DNA from 4 places in the Veillonella intestinalis genome. Region 2 is predicted to be linked to each of the others. Evidence: riboswitches for the same ligand, from Rfam matches in the RefSeq annotation. Region 2 holds a riboswitch; each other region holds the start of a gene.
What was found. A riboswitch is a leader RNA that binds a small molecule or an ion and turns the genes downstream of it on or off. The one in region 2 is predicted to bind S-adenosylmethionine.

Region 1 (3,229 bases), on a different contig from region 2:
TGTGCTAATGGAGCCAATGTTTAAGGAGGCCGCTTATAAGGAGGCCATATTGGCTCCCGTTTCAGGTTATATTATGCATATGGATGCTGAAACTTGTGGACGGGCTGCGTTACTATTAGGAGCTGGACGTTATACTAAAGCGGATATTCTTGATTATAAAGCAGGTATTTGGATGTTGAAAAAAACAGGCGATAAGGTTGTGGTAGGAGAGCCTATTGCCTATGTGCAGAGCAATACAGCAAGCACCTTAGCAGAGGCTAAAGAGCGATATATTTCAGCCTTAGAATTTGGTACTACGAAGCCAGTTACAAAACCTTTGGTGTGGGCTCGTGTCAGTGAAGAAGGGACGGAATCATATATATGAAAGAATCAGTTATATTAGCGAATTCTTCAGTAGATATAGGCGCTGTTCTATTAAAGGCGGCTCATGAGGCAAAACAGAATTCTTATAGTCCCTACTCAAAGTTTGCTGTTGGCGCTGCTGTACTTTGTAAGGATGGGACTATATTTACCGGGTGCAATATAGAAAATGCATCATTTGGACTTACTAATTGTGCGGAACGAGTAGCGATACAGACTGCTGTGGCAGCGGGGTATAAGGAATTTCAAGGGATTGCTATTGTCGGTGATTCAAAGGGACCGTGTATGCCTTGTGGAGCCTGTCGCCAAGTTTTAGTGGAGTTTAAAATACCTCTAATTTATTGCGAAACAGAGACAGGTGATAGCATTAGCTACACCTTAGAGGACATATTGCCTCATAGTTTTGGCCCTGGGGATTTATAATATTTATAATAAAAGCGAGTTAGTCGTATACACCAGTGTGGTGATTTTACGGCTAACTCGCTTTGTGTTTACAAGGAAAATAAACTTACTAGAATATTTAGTGAAGTAGTATTCCCTAGTATAGTTATTGTATTGTAAGGATTACAAGATTATATGATCCTTAGAAGGCTGGTAAAATAGCCCCTTTGTATTTGTCATCAATGAATTTCTTGATTTCTTCGGATTGAAGCGCTTTCATCAATTTTTGGATTTCAGGACGGCTTTCATCGCCTTTACGAACTGTTATGATGTTAGCATATGGGGAATCTTTATCTTCTAAGAATAAAGCATCTTTAACAGGATTTAAGCCAGCTTCTAGGGCAAAGTTAGTATTGATAACTGCTAAGGCTACATCGTCTAAGCTACGAGGCAATTGTGCGGCTTCTAATTCTACAAATTCAAGATTTTTTGGATTGCTTACAATATCTGTTTTAGTGGCATAAATATTGTTAGGATCTTTTAATTTAATTAAACCTGTTTTTTCAAGTAAAAGAAGGGCACGACCACTATTACTTGGATCATTAGGAATTGCAATTTTAGAACCATTTGGTAATACGGAATCTAAGTTTTTATCTGTAATCGTTTTGGAGTAAATCCCCATTGGTTCGATATGAACTTTACCAGCGGAAACAAGGTCCATTTTGTGTTCGCTGGCAAATTTATCCATATATGGGACATGCTGGAAGAAGTTGGCATCTAATTCTTTATCATTTAAGGCTAAGTTAGGTTTTACATAGTCTGTAAATTCGATGATTTTTAAATCAATGCCTTCTTTTTCTAATAATGGTTTAGCTTGCTCTAAGATTTCACCATGGGGTACTGGAGATGCACCTACCGTAATTGTTACTTTGTTAGATGAACCAGTTGAGCTGCCTGTGTCACTACCACAACCAGCAAGTAATAAGGCGCTACCAAGAATAGCTGTGGCAGCTAGGGATAAAAGTTTTTTCATACTATACCTCCTCAGGTTATACAGTAATTAAGAAACATCAGATGAGTTAATAAAAAAAGATGGCCTCGGACACCGAGCCATCACTGCTTGCGCGTTGTATCTCTCGGTATATACCGCAGGAATTAGCACCATCGAATGGTTGCCGGATTTCATAGGGCCAGTCCCTCCATCACTCTCGATAACGTTTCATATATAATTCTTTGGTAAGTATATCATGAGAGGACAAATTTGTAAAGCAAAAAGAAAACCGACTCTGTGGGGCAGAGTCGGTTCGTATTGGTTCATAGTTTGCTAGTGACAATAGATATGTTAAAATGCTGGCAAAATGGAACCTTGATATTTATCTTCGATGAATTTTTTAGTGTCTGCCGATTGAAGGGCTTTTACTAATTTTTGAATTTCAGGACGATTTTCATCACCAGGACGTACGGCAATTAAGTTAGCGTATGGTGAGTTCTTATCGTCTAGGAATAAGGCATCTTTAAGGGGATTTAATTGGGCCCCTAACGCATAGTTGGCATTAATAACAGCAATATCTACATCGTCTAGACTACGTGGTGTTTGTGCCGCTTCTAATTCAACAATGTCTAAGTTTTTAGGATTAGAAGCTATGTCAATTTTGGTGGAGTAAATATTGCTAGGATCTTTTAGTGTGATAAGTCCAGCTTGTTGTAATAATAGCAAGGCACGACCCGTATTAGTAGGATCATTAGGAATGGCTACTTTAGCGCCATTAGGAATTGACTTTTGTAAATCTTTGTCTTTTATTTTGTTGGAATAAAGACCCATTGGTTCAATATGAACGGCACCAGCAGATGCAAATTTCATATTGTGTTCTTCTTCAAACTTTTTCATATATGGGATATGCTGGTAGAAGTTGGCATCTAGTTCTTTATCATTTAAGGCTAAATTAGGTTTGATGTAATCGCTAAACTCAATAATTTTAAGTTCAACTCCTTCTTTAGCTAATTTGTCTTTTACCTGTTCTAAGATTTCTGCATGTGGTACCGGTGAAGCTCCCACAGTTAAGGTTACTTTTTTGTCAGAACCTGCGGCGGCATTGCCTTGATCATTGCCACAGCCAGCGAGTAATAGAGCGCTACCTAATACAAATGTAGCGGCTACGGATAAAAACTTCTTCATAAATGAAGCCCTCCTTTTTCTCAAATAAAAATATGTATGAAATTTATTATTAATTTTGCATCCCCAATACAAAATTAATATAGCGATAGGGTAATAAAAAAACGATGCCCTCGGGTATTCCGAGTCATCGTTACTACTTTTTATCTCTCGGTATACGCCGCAGGAATTAGCACCATCGAATGGTTGCCGGATTTCATAGGGCCAGTCCCTCCATCACTCTTGATAATATCGCTATTGAATTTCTTTGCTGATTATAGCATGAAGAAAAGACAGTTGTAAAGTAGGAAAATATATAAATTTATGAATTTAGTA
Region 2 (3,229 bases):
CGCTTCATGAAATTGCAGATGATAAAATTGGCTTTGCTCGTACTAAAGATGGTATTAAATAAAGCGTACGCTAAACGTGAACTATAATAGGTGTTGAGGATGAAAAATAAACACATAATCGTAGGTGTATCTGGTGGTATTGCTGCTTATAAAGCAGTAGAAGTAGTAAGTCGTCTTCGTAAATTAGGGGCAGAAGTAAAAGTTGTTATGACTGAAAATGCAACTAAATTTGTATCCCCTATGACATTTGGTGAAATTAGTGGACATCCAGTCGCTGTAAAGATGTTTGAAGATGTTCATGATTGGAATGTAGAGCACATTGCATTGGCTACTTGGGCTGATGCCTATGTAGTTGCACCTGCTACTGCTAATGTAATTGGTAAATTAGCATCTGGCATTGCTGATGATATGCTCACTACACAGCTTATGGCAACAAAAGCGCCTATCTTTTTATGCCCTGCTATGAATACTAATATGTATGAAAACCCTATTACGCAACGAAATATGAATACTTTACGAGAATTAGGCATGCATATTTTAGAAGCTGATAGTGGTCATTTAGCTTGTGGTGTAACGGGGAAAGGTCGTTTACCAGAACCAGCTCGCATTGTAGAGTGGTTATCTTTTCACATGATGAAAACTAATCTATTGTCTAATAAGACAGTAATCGTAACAGCTGGTGGTACACAAGAAGCTATCGATCCAGTGCGATATATTGGCAATCGTTCAAGCGGAAAAATGGGCTATGCTATAGCTGAACAAGCGGCCTTAGCTGGTGCTCGTACAATTTTAATTTCCGCGCCAACAAATTTGCCTGTGCCTTTTGGTGTAGAATTAGTTTCTGTTGATTCTGCTAGAGCTATGGAAGAAGCTGTAAATAGTCGCTATGAAGATTGTGATGCTGTTATTATGGCCGCTGCTGTAGCTGATTTTAGAGTCGAGAATATGGCTGACACAAAAATTAAGAAGATGGATACATTAGAACTTAAATTAGTCAAAAATCCAGACATTCTTAAAGGGCTAGGTGCGAATAAAACTCATCAAAAGTTAATTGGTTTTGCTGCGGAAACTCAAAATGTTATTGAATACGGCAAATCTAAGGTACTTAACAAAAATCTTGATATGTTAGTGGCCAATGATGTAAGTAAGCAAAATGCAGGCTTTAATGTTGACACTAATGAAGTTACCTTGATTTATCCAGGTGGTCAAGTTCGTCCATTGCCACTTATGACAAAAATTGATGTAGCTAAGCGAATTATTTCAGCCTTGGCAGAATTGTAATTCTATTGTATAATGAATCAGTGATATGAAGTATCACAATCAGTTTAATAATAACTTTTGTCTCATCAAGAGTAGTGGAGGGAAAGGCCCTGTGAAGCTACAGCAACCATTCATAATGAAAAGGTGCTAAGTCCGACGGTACTATGCCGAAAGATGGGGTTTGATTCCTCATCGTTTGGCTGATGAGGAATTTTTTTATGGAGGTATTGGGTAAATGGCTGAAAAACATGTTTTTTTCACATCAGAATCCGTAACAGAAGGTCATCCTGATAAAATTGCTGACCAAATTTCGGATGCTGTGCTTGATGCAATTCTTGCACAAGATCCAACGGCTCATGTTGCTTGCGAAACGCTCGTAACAACAGGTCAGGTTCATGTAGTAGGGGAAATTTCTACTAAATGTTATGTTGATATTAATCATATAGTGCGTGAAACTATTCGTGAAATTGGATATACTCGTGCTAAATATGGTTTTGATTGCGATACTTGTGGTGTTAATGTAGCGATTGATGAACAGTCCGTAGATATTGCTATGGGTGTTGATGATGCACTTGAAACTCGTGAAGGCGGAAGTGATAAATTTGATAAGATTGGTGCTGGTGACCAAGGTATGATGTTTGGTTACGCTACCAATGAAACAGAAGAATTTATGCCTATGCCAATCGCGTTGGCTCATCGTTTATCCCGTCAGTTAACTAAAGTTCGTAAAGATGGTACTTTACCATATCTTCGTCCCGATGGGAAAACTCAGGTAACTGTTGAATATGTAGATGGTGTGCCTAAGCGTATTGAAACTATCGTTATTTCTACACAACATGGTCCAGAAGTAACGCGTGAACAAATTGAAGCTGATTTAAAAGAATTAGTAATTAAACCAGTATTACCTGAAGGTTTTGTTGATGAAAATACTAAATTCTTTATTAATCCAACAGGCCGTTTTGTTATTGGTGGTCCTCAAGGGGATGCTGGTTTAACTGGTCGTAAAATTATTGTAGATACTTACGGTGGTATGGCTCGTCATGGGGGCGGTGCTTTCTCTGGTAAAGATCCTACAAAAGTTGACCGTAGTGCAGCGTATGCAGCTCGCTATGTAGCTAAAAACATTGTAGCAGCTGGCCTTGCTGATAAATGTGAAATTCAGATTGCTTACGCTATTGGCGTAGCAAAACCAGTATCCATTATGGTGGAAACTTTTGGCACTGCTAAAGTTGCGGAAGAAAAAATCGCGGAACTTGTTAAGAAACATTTTGACCTTCGTCCAGCAGGTATTATTGAAATGCTTGACTTGCTTCGTCCAATTTATCATCAAACAGCAGCATACGGTCACTTTGGTCGTACTGATGTTGATCTTCCTTGGGAACATACTGATAAAGCAGATATTCTTCGTAAAGAAGCAGGCTTATAATTAAAAATCGTCATACAAATAGGCATTCGACATTCTTAAGAATATTGTCGTTTCGTAATTTGTATGACGATTTTTTTATTGTATTCTAAGACTGTCTTTTATTTAAAAATATCGAAAAAAATGGTATAATAAAAAATACTGCAAAGGAGGGATAGTATGCGTGTAGCGGAGGTTATTATTAATCGCCCAGCAAAGAAAATGAATAGTCCATTCAGCTATGCTGTGCCGCCACAATTAGGCGAAATTGCCATTGGTACACGGGTAGCTGTCCCTTTAGGGCGAACAAAAGAAGAAGGTATACTTATTGGCTATCGTGAGTTAGATGAGATTCCTTCTTATGAAATCAAGCCTATTCAAGCAGTATTGGATAAAGAACCGTGGTTTACCCAGGAAATGCTAGCAACAGCAGAAAAATTAAGTAAATATTATTTATGCGCTTTATCGGAAGCGTTAAGTTTATTTACTATTGATAAGAAACAATTGAAAAGTTATGAACGGCCTAAAGAACAATGGCTAGTAGTGCAGCCCTGGTTTCAACCAGCG
Region 3 (3,229 bases), on a different contig from region 2:
CTTCTTTAGCAACAAAATCCATCACTTGCGCATGAGGTCCTGCCGTTACCCCAACAGAAAATTCTTGATTAGTGCCATTTGCACTTTCTTTGCTATCACTACCACAGCCCACTAATACAAGAGCAAATGTAGCGATAGCAGCCAATAAAAACGCTAATTTTTTCATGTGTGTTCCCTCTTTCTCTCAAATCTCAATTTACTACTATTTTAAAATACTATCTAAAAACTATTAACTACAACTAACAAACCAGTTGTACTTAGCGTTTATTCACTTTGCGGGATAAGAAATCACCACAAGATTGAATCAATTGTACTAAAACAATTAAGATAACGATAGTTGCTAACATTACATCCCCTTGGAAACGTTGGTAACCATAGCGAATAGCGATGTCCCCAAGACCACCACCACCGATAGCACCAGCCATAGCGGAGTAACTAATCAAGTTAACAATTAATACCGTAATATTGTCAATAATAGTAGGCAAGGCTTCTGGCAATAACACTTTGCGAATGATTTGCAAAGGTGACGCCCCCATAGCTTGTGCCGCTTCAATAACACCACTATTAATTTCACGAATCGACGTTTCTACTAAACGCGCTAAAAATGGAATTGCCGCAATAGTTAATGGTACACAAGCGGCGGTAGTACCAATAGAGGTACCCGCAATAATACGAGTCAATGGGATAATAGCTACCATCAAAATGATAAATGGTATCGAACGCAAGGCGTTTACAACAGCCCCTAACACTGTATTTAATGCTTTATTTTCTAAAATATGGCCTTTGCCAGTAATAACAAGAATAACCCCTAATGGAATCCCAATAATAGTGGCTACCACGGTAGAGATAATTGTCATCTGTAGGGTTTCACCTAGCCCTTGAATCAACAAATTAATGATTTGTTGCGACATAGCCAATCACCTCACTTCCAATAGGTAACTCTTTCAAGTATTGAATGCCTCGTTCTTCATTTTCTCGTTCCCCATCTAGTACAACGATCAAATGACCAAAGCTTTTATCTTGAATATAGTCAACACCGCCAAATAGTATGCTTACGTCAAGACCAAAACGCCGAATCATACCAGCTACAATAGGCTCATCCACTACATTGCCAACGAAATTAAGGCGAATAATAGGATGTAATCCTTCACGCCATTCAGGTTGTACGTTCAAATGACGCCAAGCTTCTTCTGGCAACTTATGACTGATAATAGCGCCAACAAATTCTTTGGTCGTTTTTTCTTTAGGTCCAGTAAATACATCAACAACAGGCCCTTCTTCTAAGATAACGCCACCTTCAATAACCGCTACACGGTCACAGATTTCCTTAATCACTTGCATTTCATGAGTAATGAGGACAATCGTTAATTTTAACTTTTCATTAATATCCTTCAACAATTCTAAAATAGATTTAGTTGTCTGTGGATCAAGCGCTGACGTTGCTTCATCACAAAGCAATACTTTTGGATTACTTGCCAAGGCACGAGCAATCCCTACACGCTGTTTCTGACCTCCAGATAATTGCGATGGATAGTTATTTAAACGGTCGCTCAATTTTACAATGTCTAAAATTGGTAATATGCGCTCTTTAATTTCCGCTTTGCTAAGGCCTTGCAATTCTAACGGAAAGGCCACATTGTCATATACTGTACGAGAAGATAGTAAGTTAAAATGCTGGAAAATCATACCAATATTTTTACGCTGTTCTCGTAAATCTTTATCACTTAATTTTGTTAAATCTACACCATCAACAACCACTTCACCAGAAGTAGGTCGTTCTAACATATTAATACAGCGAATCAATGTAGATTTACCAGCCCCACTTTGGCCAATGACACCAAATATTTCCCCTTCCTTTACAGAAAGGCTAATATCCTTCAAGGCTTCTACACGATTCGGTCCTTCATAAACCTTACTGATATGCGTCAGTTCAATCATGTGATCGCTCTCCTTTTCTCAAAACACTCTCTATTGAAATACATATAAAAACAAAAAACTCTCCATAACACATGAAGAGTAGTTCCCTGTTCTTCATCTGTCGAAGTGATTACTTCGTTGGAATTGGCACCGTTCCTATTTGGATGGTTGCCGCGACTTCATCGGGCCAGTCCCTCAGTCAACTCTTGATGAACCTATGTATTTTTTAACGTGATAAAATCATATCACTGGATAGACATACTGTCAATAGAGGAATTAAATATATCAAAAATTTTAATCAAGAAATCAAAAAAACGACTTAGCCGTAGCCTGACATAAATTTTTACAAGGCAGACTTTAACTAAGTCGTTTTAATTTTAATTTTTATTTTAATTTTATGTTTACTAATCACTATATAACATAAAAAGCTTAAATTATCATACCCAAAGTTACTGCCACACTTTAAAAGCCTTCCGATTCAACAAAAAACGCGCGCCCATGACGGCAATAGCCCCTGTAATCAATTGTGGCCAACTCATCATAAGCAATACAGCCTTTTCAACTGGATACGGCACGGAAAAACCAATAAATAATAGGGAAAAACTACAATACAGTACAACCCCTTTAGCTACACTACAAACAAAAGTCTGTAACCAAACTGGCTGATTTTGTAATAAACGCCCTAAGATAACAAATACAGAATTGCCAATACCAACCAATGGAATAAATGGAGCAAATGGCAACATGGATTGCATAAACGCGATGATAGGTGTTACCCAAGCAATAACAAGTCCGCTAACTGCACCATAGCGCATAGTTGCCAATAGCATACTTAGCCCTACTAAGGAGCCAATTAGAAACATACTAACCATTGGTGGCACTGGCAAAATCACACGCAAACTTTGGCTTAATAAGGCCACGGCCAACAATAATGCTGTACCTGTTAATGTACGAAGTTCCATAAATTAATTACGCCAAACCTTCCGCCAACAGTTTTTCATAGCCTTCACGTAGTTTCAACGCCACAGGCCCCACTTTGCCATCACCAACAGGTTGACGGTCTAATTTTGTAATCGGAATAATACCGCCAATGGTATCGGTAAAGAATAATTCATCCGCAGAATCTACAAATTCACGATCAAATTCCTTTTCAATCAAGGATACCCCTGCCGTAGGTGCTACTCTGGTCACTACTAACTGACGTGTAATCCCTTTTAGAATCAATTCATTAGCAGGATGAGTATATAAAATACCATCTTTAACGGCAAATACATTGGACGTTGCCCCTTCAGTACAAATGCCATCACGGAAC
Region 4 (3,229 bases), on a different contig from region 2:
CCATAGTGCCTAAAACAACAGCACCAATCGTAAGTACAATTTCCCAACCAGTCATATATTACGCGCCTCCTTTTCACCCTTACTATTAAACCAAAAGAGTCCACAGAATATAATGACCATCAATGCCATGGCTGGCAAAATAAATAAATTAGGACCTAACAAATACAGCATGCCAAGTGCCACGAAGAAACCAATCAAACCAGACTGATATTTTTTAGCTGTTAATAACATGTCTAAAAATATGACTGTAAATAAGGCCGTTAAAATAAATTCAATCCCTTGCATATTGAATTTAATAAAATGACTCCCTATAGCGCCAAGGGCAACACCGCCTACCCAATATATATAGTTTAGCCAAGTTACATGTAAATAAAACCACCCTCGATCAATTTGACTCGGTAAATTAATGGTCGCATTAATAGCAAATGTTTCATCACATAAACCATAAATCAACGGATATTTCTTCCAATCTAAGGGGCCATAACGAGTCAACATAGTAAGGCCATAAAAAATATGACGCCCATTGACCATAAAAGCTAATACGAATGCCCCTAAAGGATCAAATGGCGCAGCCAACAAGGCTACAGTGACAAACTCCATAGATCCTGCAAAAATAGTAGCACTCATAAGAAATGGCAAATACCAAGGCAAGCCCTGTCCTACTGCATACAAGCCATAAGAAATTCCTAAAAAAAGGAAACTAGCACAAATCGGTACTGTTAGGGGGAAAGCATAGCGAAAGGCTTCCCGACCTTTATTTGTTTCATCAATCTTCATAAGGCCCCCAAGCCTTTTCTGCCACACGTTTAATAAGGGCTAACTTCGCAAATTGCTCTGCTTCAGTTAGATTATTGCCTTCCTCCGTGGAGGCAAAGCCACACTGTGGACTTAAGGCTAATTGTTCTTTTGGTACATATAGCGATGCTTCTTCAATACGGGCTAATAAATCTTCTTCTTTTTCTAACTCAGGGAATTTAGAAGTCACTAAACCTAGTACCACTTTTTGATTTTTAATAAACCGCAATGGTGCAAAACCACCCGCTCTATCAGAGTCATACTCCAAGAAGAAGCCATCAATATGACAATGACCAAACAAGGTCTCTGCAATTGGTTCATAACCACCAGACGAGAACCAAGTCGATCTAAAATTACCACGACAAATATGCATAGTCACGGCTAAATCATCTGGTTTTCCTTCTAATGCATAATTAATAACTTCCACATATTTTTTAGCAATATATTGCAAATCTAAGCCACGAGCTGCATATTCTTTACGCTTAGTTTCATCACAAAATTCACCCCAAGAAGTATCATCTAATTGCAAATAACGACAACCAGCTGCATAAAAAGCTTGAATTGCCTTGCGATATGCTTTAGCAATAGCCTCAAATAAGGCTTCTTCTTGCGCATATTGTGGTAATGCTTCATAATGTTCTTCACGGACACAACAAATCAAATGAAGCATAGATGGTGAAGGAATCGTAAATTTAGCAACAGCGCTATCCCCTGCACATTCTTTCACAAACTGAAAGTCTTTTATAAATGGATGATCCTCAGGGAAATCAATGTCACCTACGATTTTAAGCGTAGCCGCCTTTGGCTGATGCCCTTTGAAAGCCACAGACCACTGTTCTGCTTTAATTCGCTCAACACCCACTAATTGTTCTAAAAAGTCCAAATGCCAGTAAGCTCGACGGAACTCACCATCAGTTACAGCTCGTAAGCCTACTTCTACTTCTTTATTAATCAAATCGCGAATTGAATCATCTTCTACTTTACGTAATTCTACTGCATTTATCTTGCCTGCTTCGACGGCTTGACGAGCTTCTTTTACTGCATCAGGTCGCAAAAAGCTACCTACTACATCATAACGAAATGGTCCTTTACCGATTACTTGTTTTGTATTACTCATACTCTCAGTCTCCTCTCCTAGTGGCCCATAAATAAAAAAAGTCGTCAACAAATGACGACCTATGTCTTATCATCTGTCGGTTTCCCGTTGGACTTAGCACCTTGCTTCATAACCCCAATTATAAAGCAGGTTGCCGCAGCATCAATGGGCCAGTTCCCTCAGCTGCTCTGGATGATACTATACAATTATTAATAAAGGCATATTAAATATCACCTTTTGGATATATATTATGATACTTCAAATAAAACATATCTGTCAACTGTAGTTGTACCAGCAAGCATAGCTATAAAATAATAATCTACCCTCTGCTTTTTACTTAGTATATAAAAAGGGCATTGAAGCTAATGCTTAGCACCAGCCTCCAATGCCCTATTTGTCTTATAGTTAAGCTATAGTAAAACTAGTCTCATCTCAATATATAATAGCCTAGTTTTATTCAGGCTTTTTAAATTTAGGAGATGTTGGACAAGTTTCAGGTGTTACATCTTTACGAACACCTAAATCAGCACTGCGATCAGTGTAATGAGTATGTAACAATTCTTCGGAACGTTCCCCTAATGGTTTACCTAAGAATTCTTCGTAAATTGCCTTAATTTCTGGATTTTCATAGCTGGAACGAAGTTTCATTTCAGAATCAGCTTTATAAATACCTTCAATACGAGCTGATTTTACTTTATCAGCTACTGGCATTTTAACGCGTGGCTGACCGCCACCACCAATACAACCACCACGGCAAGCCATCATTTCAATGAAATCATATTTCTTGCCAGTTGCTTTCATATTATCTAAGAAATCGCGGATATTTTTACCACCATGAACTACGGCAACTTTTAATGTTTTACCAGCGATTTCAACGTCAGCTTCTTTAACACCTTCCATACCACGAACATCTTGTAAGTTAGTGAAAGGTTCTGGAGATGGTTCATTACCAGTGATGAATTTGTAAGCACTACGCATAGCCGCTTCCATTACGCCACCAGTGTTACAGAAAATAACACTACCACCAGTTTCAGCACCAATATATTTATCCATAGTAGATTCTTCTACTTGTGTGAAATCAATACCAGACTCACGAATCCATTTTGCAAACTCACGAGTAGTAATGCAATAATCAGTATCGCGAAGATCTTCTTTGCCCCAGTATTCAGCAGATTTGTTCTGTTCTGGACGACGAATTTCAAATTTCTTAGCTGTACATGGTGCTACACTTACGGATACAATTTTTTCTGGATCCAATTTCATTTTTTCAGCAAAATATGTTTTTAACATAGCTGCTTCCATAGCAATACAGCTACGAGTTGTAGAAATATTAGGTAA

Region 1: it holds a riboswitch for S-adenosylmethionine, as region 2 does, so the genes downstream of both, NFR27_RS08700 (MetQ/NlpA family ABC transporter substrate-binding protein) here and metK (methionine adenosyltransferase) in region 2, are expected to answer to the same signal.
Region 3: it holds a riboswitch for S-adenosylmethionine, as region 2 does, so the genes downstream of both, NFR27_RS09015 (methionine ABC transporter ATP-binding protein) here and metK (methionine adenosyltransferase) in region 2, are expected to answer to the same signal.
Region 4: it holds a riboswitch for S-adenosylmethionine, as region 2 does, so the genes downstream of both, NFR27_RS08865 (5-methyltetrahydropteroyltriglutamate--homocysteine S-methyltransferase) here and metK (methionine adenosyltransferase) in region 2, are expected to answer to the same signal.

What each region holds. Positions count from the first base shown of each region.
Region 1 covers NZ_CALPCB010000010.1:8,416-11,644, forward strand. Annotated here, with positions in the region: gene NFR27_RS08690 (thymidine phosphorylase) at 1-364, shown strand, start outside; gene NFR27_RS08695 (cytidine deaminase) at 361-783, shown strand; gene NFR27_RS08700 (MetQ/NlpA family ABC transporter substrate-binding protein) at 944-1,774, opposite strand; SAM riboswitch class I at 1,866-1,959, opposite strand; gene NFR27_RS08705 (MetQ/NlpA family ABC transporter substrate-binding protein) at 2,084-2,917, opposite strand; SAM riboswitch class I at 3,055-3,146, opposite strand.
Region 2 covers NZ_CALPCB010000002.1:179,826-183,054, forward strand. Annotated here, with positions in the region: gene rpoZ (DNA-directed RNA polymerase subunit omega) at 1-62, shown strand, start outside; gene coaBC (bifunctional phosphopantothenoylcysteine decarboxylase/phosphopantothenate--cysteine ligase CoaBC) at 100-1,281, shown strand; SAM riboswitch class I at 1,341-1,441, shown strand; gene metK (methionine adenosyltransferase) at 1,496-2,686, shown strand; gene priA (replication restart helicase PriA) at 2,843-3,229, shown strand, end outside.
Region 3 covers NZ_CALPCB010000010.1:67,530-70,758, reverse strand. Annotated here, with positions in the region: gene NFR27_RS09025 (MetQ/NlpA family ABC transporter substrate-binding protein) at 1-166, opposite strand, end outside; gene NFR27_RS09020 (methionine ABC transporter permease) at 258-911, opposite strand; gene NFR27_RS09015 (methionine ABC transporter ATP-binding protein) at 892-1,938, opposite strand; SAM riboswitch class I at 2,029-2,133, opposite strand; gene NFR27_RS09010 (hypothetical protein) at 2,367-2,879, opposite strand; gene dat (D-amino-acid transaminase) at 2,887-3,229, opposite strand, start outside.
Region 4 covers NZ_CALPCB010000010.1:37,760-40,988, reverse strand. Annotated here, with positions in the region: gene NFR27_RS08875 (branched-chain amino acid transporter permease) at 1-55, opposite strand, end outside; gene NFR27_RS08870 (AzlC family ABC transporter permease) at 52-777, opposite strand; gene NFR27_RS08865 (5-methyltetrahydropteroyltriglutamate--homocysteine S-methyltransferase) at 767-1,912, opposite strand; SAM riboswitch class I at 1,979-2,090, opposite strand; gene NFR27_RS08860 ([FeFe] hydrogenase, group A) at 2,345-3,229, opposite strand, start outside.